One region of the Finegoldia sp. genome, then DNA from elsewhere that is predicted to be linked to it. Evidence: a T-box and tRNA genes for the amino acid it is inferred to sense, from the RefSeq annotation. Region 1 holds a T-box; the other holds one or more tRNA genes.
The links. The T-box of region 1 lies ahead of leuS (leucine--tRNA ligase). A T-box ahead of a tRNA ligase gene usually reads a tRNA of that ligase, here a tRNA-Leu.
Positions count from the first base shown of each region.

Region 2: it encodes a tRNA-Leu, which carries the amino acid that the T-box ahead of leuS (leucine--tRNA ligase) is inferred to sense. The anticodon was not compared.

Region 1 is NZ_JBKWZF010000007.1:18,721-22,155, reverse strand. It holds gene ACLUJM_RS04455 (replication-associated recombination protein A) at 1-271, shown strand, start outside; gene asnS (asparagine--tRNA ligase) at 268-1,653, shown strand; T-box leader at 1,701-1,881, shown strand; gene leuS (leucine--tRNA ligase) at 1,919-3,435, shown strand, end outside.
Region 2 is NZ_JBKWZF010000008.1:36,945-40,379, forward strand. It holds gene polA (DNA polymerase I) at 1-605, shown strand, start outside; gene coaE (dephospho-CoA kinase) at 592-1,200, shown strand; gene ACLUJM_RS04995 (lytic transglycosylase domain-containing protein) at 1,197-1,838, shown strand; tRNA gene ACLUJM_RS05000 (tRNA-Leu) at 1,866-1,951, shown strand; gene rsxC (electron transport complex subunit RsxC) at 1,979-3,307, shown strand; gene ACLUJM_RS05010 (RnfABCDGE type electron transport complex subunit D) at 3,311-3,435, shown strand, end outside.

The DNA.
Region 1 (3,435 bases):
TAGCGAGAAATCGAATACGTCTTATGTCGCAATTGACAAGGCTTTGGAAGATATTCGCCAAAACAAGATTTACGATGTTCCTAGTCATTTGAAAGATGCACACTACAGTGGGGCAAAATCATTGGACAGAGGAATTGGGTACAAATATCCACATAATGATGATTCGTATCAACAATATTTACCAGACGAATTGAAAAATCAAAAATATTACGATCCAAAAGATATTGGATATGAAAGCAAAATATATAAAAAAATGAGGAGTAAAGAATGATATTAATTAGAGATTTAATTAAAGATTACGAAAAATATTCTGACAAAGAAGTTGAAGTTGGAGGTTGGATTAAAAACTCAAGATTTAGTAAGAATGTTGGATTTATTGAACTAAACGACGGAACTTTCTTCAATCCGGTTCAAATAGTAGTAGGAAAAGATAATGAAGATTTTGAAAAGAGTGAAAAGTTAAAATTAAGCTCAGCAATTATTGTCGTAGGTAAATTAGTTTTGACTCCAAATTCTAAACAACCTTTTGAAATTCAAGCAGAAAAAATTATAGTTGAAGGGGAATCTACAGATGATTATCCACTTCAAAAGAAGAGACATACTTTTGAATTTTTGAGAACAATATTACATTTAAGACCAAGAACTAATACATTTAATGCTGTATTTAGAGTTAGAAGTAGATTGGCATTTGCTATTCATAAATTCTTTAATGAAAGAGGATTTGTATATGTTCATACTCCAATAATAACAGGTAGTGATGCTGAAGGCGCTGGAGAAATGTTCAGAGTTACAACATTAGATTTAGATAATATTCCAAAAGATGACGATGGAAATGTTGATTTTTCACAAGATTTCTTCTCAAAATCTACTAACTTAACTGTAAGTGGTCAATTACAAGCAGAAGCTTACGCATTAGCATTTAGAAATGTGTATACATTTGGACCAACTTTCAGAAGTGAACACTCTAATACTCCTAGACATGCTGCAGAGTTCTGGATGATGGAACCTGAAATATGTTTTGCTGATTTGGATGATGTATGCAATTTGGCTGAAGATATGGTTAGATATATCATAAAAGATGTTATGGAAAATTGTGAAGAAGAAATAAAATTCTTCAACAGTTTTGTAGACAAGAACTTAATTGAAAGATTAACAAAAGTTGCCAATAAATCATTCAAAAAATTAACTTATACTGAAGCTGTTGAAATTTTACAAAAATCAGGAGAAAAATTTGAATATCCTGTTGAATGGGGAATGGATTTACAAACAGAACACGAAAAATATTTGAGTGAAAAAGTTGTTGACGGGCCGGTATTTGTTACTGATTATCCAAAAGAAATCAAGGCATTCTACATGAGACTTAACGACGACAACAAAACAGTTGCAGCAACAGACCTTTTAGTTCCAGGAATTGGTGAATTAATTGGTGGAAGCCAAAGGGAAGAAAGATACGAATTGTTAGATAAGAAAATGGATGAATTAGGATTCAACAAAGAAGAATACAAATGGTATCTTGATTTAAGAAAATACGGTGGAGTTAAGCACGGTGGATTTGGATTAGGTTTCGAAAGAATGGTAATGTATATGACAGGAATGTCAAACATAAGAGATGTCATTCCATTCCCAAGAACTGTTGGACATTGTGAATACTAATATTGAATTTAATTCTGTGATGTGATATCATAGTAATAAGTTTTTATAATAATATTTGAATAAAAGTAGTAAATAATTAAAAATTTTCAGAGAATTGATGGTTGGTGTGAATCAATATTTGAGATTATTGAACTTGTTTATTAATAGAATATTCGTATATCTGCGTTAAAGATTTGAGTGGGATTAACCAATAAGAGTGGTACCGCGGAATTTTATTTCGTCTCTTCTATGTAAGAGGCGAATTTTTTATTATTTGGAGGTAAAAATGGATAGATATAATCCGAATTCAATTGAGAAAAAGTGGCAAAAATTTTGGGAAGAAAACAAAACTTTCAAGACTTCTGATGACAAGTCAAAAGAAAAATTCTACGCATTGGTAGAGTTTCCTTATCCTTCTGGACAAGGACTACACGTAGGTCATCCAAGACCATACACTGCATTGGACATCGTTTCAAGAAAAAGAAGAATGCAAGGATATAATGTTTTATATCCAATGGGTTGGGATGCATTTGGACTTCCTACAGAAAACTTTGCTATTAAAAATAAAATAAGACCAGAAATTGTTACTGAAAACAACATCAAAAACTTCAAAAGACAAATGCAATCAATAGGTTTTTCTTTTGATTGGGACAGAGAAATAAATACAACAGACCCAGACTACTATAAATGGACTCAATGGATTTTCATCCAAATGTTTAAAAAAGGACTTGCTTACAAAAAGGAAATGCCAATTAACTGGTGTCCTTCATGTAAAACAGGACTTGCAAATGAAGAAGTAATTAACGGTCACTGCGAAAGATGTGGCGGTGAAGTAATCAGAAAAGTTAAGAATCAATGGATGCTTAAGATTACTGAATACGCTGATAGACTTATAGATGATTTAAAAGATGTCGATTATTTGGATAGAATAAAATCGCAACAAATCAACTGGATTGGAAGATCATACGGTGCAGAAATTAATTTTTCAATAAAAGAAGTTGACGAAAAAATTACTGTTTTTACAACAAGAGCAGATACTATATTTGGTGCAACTTATATGGTTATTTCAGTTGATCATCCTTTGATTGAAAAATATAGTGATAGAATTAAAAACATCGAAGAAATCAGAAGTTACAGACAAGAAGTTGCTAAGAAATCCGAATTGGAAAGAACAGATTTATCTAAAGAAAAAACAGGATACAAAATTGATGGATTAACAGCGATTAATCCTTTGACTAACAAAGAAATTCCTGTTTATGTATCAGATTATGTATTGATGACTTATGGAACAGGTGCTATTATGGCAGTTCCTGCTCACGATGACAGAGACTACGAATTTGCTAAAAAATTCAACATTGAAATGATTCCTGTAATTGAAGGATCCAACATAGAAAATTCTGCATTCACTGAAACTAATGAAGGAAATCTTATTAATTCTGAGTTTTTAAATGGTTTGAGTGTAGACGAAGCAAAACAAAAAATGTATGAATACATTGAAGAAAAAGAAATAGGTCACAAGAAAACAAATTATAAATTAAGAGACTGGGTATTTTCTAGACAAAGATATTGGGGAGAACCAATTCCATTGGTTTACTGTGAACATTGTGGATGGGTTCCATTGGAAGAAAAAGATTTACCACTAGTATTGCCTAAGGTTGATAATTATGAACCTACAGATAATGGAGAATCACCACTATCTAATATAGATGAATTTGTTCATACAAAATGTCCAAAATGCGGTAGAGATGCTGTCAGAGAAACTGATACTATGCCACAATGGGCAGGATCTTCTTGGTATTATTT
Region 2 (3,435 bases), on a different contig from region 1:
AGCATGGTGCAGACATTCACAGAAAAACTGCCAGCGAAGTGTTCAAGGTTGATTTTGACAAGGTAACATCACTTCAAAGATCCAACGCAAAGGCTGTAAACTTCGGTATTGTTTACGGAATTGGAGATTATTCTTTGAGTAAAGATTTGCACATAACTAGAAAAGAAGCCAAGGAATATATCGAAAATTATTTGAACACGTACAAAGGCATCAAGCAATACATGGAAGATATAGTTGCAATTGGTAAGGAAAAAGGCTACGTTGAAACTATAATGAAAAGAAGAAGATACATCCCTGAATTAAAATCCAAAAACTACAACGTGAGAAGCTTTGGAGAACGTGTGGCACTTAACACGCCAATTCAAGGCTCTGCAGCGGATATAATTAAAGTTGCTATGGTGAAATTCTACAATAGATTGAATGAAGAAAATCTAAAAGCCAAGTTAATCTTGCAAGTTCACGATGAGCTTATCGTGGATTGTCCAGAAGATGAAAGAGAAAAAGTCCTAGAAATAATGAAGGATGTCATGACACATGCTGTTGATCTGAAAGTCGACATGAAGATTGATGTTAACAGTGCAGATAATTGGTATGATGCAAAATAAGAGGATAATCGTTGTTGCTGGAAATATAGCCAGTGGGAAAAGCACGGTTTGTAGAAGATTAAGAGAAAAAGGCTTTGTTGTAATAGATTTGGATGAGATTACTCACCAAATCTATGAACAAGGCACAGACCTTTATTATAAGCTTGTGGATGAGTTTGGAAAAGGAATTTTAGACGAAAATTCTAATATCGACAGAAAAAAACTTTCCAAGCTTTTATTTAGTTCAAAAACATTACTAAAAAAGCTTGAAGAATTAACACATACTGATATAATATTAAGAGTAGTAAAAAGAATTAAGAAAGAAAAGTCTGATTTGATTTTTCTGGAAATCTCTATGTATTTGGAAAGCAAGGATTTGATTGACAAATACATTGATGTCGACGAAGATTGGGTCGTTGTATCTGATAAAGATATCAGAATACAAAGAGTAATCAAAAGAAATAACTTTGATTACGATACAGCTTTGAAGAGGGTTAATTCGCAATTAGATTATGAAAAAAGTTGTTGTGAATTTGACGAGGTTATTACAAATAATACGACAGAAGCTGATTTAATACTCAAAGTTGACAAACTTATAGATAGGAAAAAATTATGAGATTTATTAAAAGATTTTTAATCACGATTATTTCGATTTTTGTGATTGTGTTTTTAGTTGGATTTGGCGTGAGTGCTTATTCAACTATGACAAGACCGGTAAAATATGTCGATTTGGTTAATACATACGCAAAAGAATACAACGTCGATCCGCTTTTGGTTATGAGTGTTATTAAAGTAGAATCTAACTTTGATCCAAGTGTTAAATCAAAGGCTGGAGCGTTGGGGTTAATGCAACTTATGCCTGATACTGCAGAAAGTATTAACAATATGAGAAACACACATTTCACTGTTGAAGATTTGAAAAAACCTGATAAGAACATCGAAATGGGAACTGCTTATTTGTCCTATTTGTTGCATCATTTCAAAAACCACGATTTGGCTATTGCAGCTTACAATGGTGGAATTGGCAATGTAAAAGAATGGTTGGCGAATGAATCATTTTCCAAAGATGGTCAAACTTTAGACGATATTCCATCTTCTGAGACTAAATATTACGTTGTAAAAGTTGAAAATCAGTACAATATTTACAAGATTTTTTATGAAGATACAAAACTGGAAGAAAATATGCACAAAAATTTTAAAGTTTGGTGCAAAAACTACATTAAATTGATTAAAAATATTATTAACAAATATTAAAAGACCTAATAATTAGGTCTTTACCATGCAGGGGTGGTGGAATGGTAGACACGCTGTCTTGAGGGGGCAGTGGGAGCAATCCCGTAAGAGTTCAAGTCTCTTTCTCTGCACCATTTTTATTTTATTAAAGGGGTGAAAAAATGAGTTTAGAAAATCTGACTTTTAAAGGCGGATTTCACATGGATGATCATAAATCCTATACTCAAAATTGTCCTTTAGATACAAATTTTGAACCAAAAATGGTTTATATCCCATTGCATCAACATATTGGTGCGCCTTGTACACCTATTGTAAAAGTAGGAGATGAGGTTAAAGTTGGTCAAAAAATTGGTGAATCTAAAGCGACTATCTCAGCACCTGTTCACAGTTCAGTTAGTGGAAAGGTTGTTAAGATTGAGCAAATGGTATTATCAAATGGTCAAAAAGGTGAAGTCGTAGTAATCGAATCAGACGGTTTAAACGAATTAGGATACACTGAAACAAATGATGATTTTACACAATTATCAAAAGAAGTTATCCTAGAAAGAATAAAAGAAGCTGGTATAGTAGGTTTGGGTGGAGCAGGATTCCCTACTCACATTAAGATGAAGAAAAAACCTGATGTAAAAATCGAGGAAGTAATCTTGAACGGGGCTGAATGTGAACCTTATTTAACTAGTGACCAACTTAATATGGAATTATATCCTCAAAAAGCAATTGGTGGATTGAAAATTATCATGAAATTAATGGATTGCGATAAAGGATACATAGGAGTTGAGGATAACAAACAAAAGGCTATTGGAATATTGAAAAATGCCGCTAAGGATGAAAAAAATATTTCAATTTGCTCTGTTAAAACTAAATATCCACAAGGGGATGAAAGAAGACTTATCAACTCAATTACTGGTAAGAAAATTTCAAAAGCTCAAAGATCGAACGAAAGAGGAGTTCAAGGACTTAATATTTCAAGTGCTATGGCTATTTACGATGCTGTAGTTCACAGTATTCCTTTGACTCACAGAATTGTAACTATGACAGGTTCAGCTATTAAAGAACCTAAAAACATTTACGTTCCAGTAGGTACTAAATTCAAGGATTTAGTAGATTATTGTGACGGTTTCAAGGAAACTCCATTTAAGATTATCGTTGGTGGTCCTATGATGGGTGCTTGCCAATACAATTTGGATGCTCCAACTGTTAAAACTACAGGCGGAATAATTTGCATGAATGAAAAAGATGCAACACTTGCTGCTCCAGAACCTTGCATTAAATGTGCTAAGTGTGTGGATGTATGTCCAATCGGCTTGTTGCCATTGTTCTTGCAATTAAAATCATTGAATGGTGATTTTGAAGGAGCAGAAAAAATACATTTGAATGATTGTATAGAATGTGGTACTTGCAGCTATGTTTGTCCATCTAACAGACCATTAGTTGAAGCAATTGTACACGCAAAGACTCAATTAAAAGCACAACAAAGGAAAAGGGGATAGTCTATGGAAAATAAAGAAATTATACAAAAAGAATACGACTTATCTCATTTAATCGTAGAAGCTGCTCCTCATCAAAGAAGTGCAGTATCTATTCAAAGAATTATGCTTGATGTTATCATCGCTTTAAT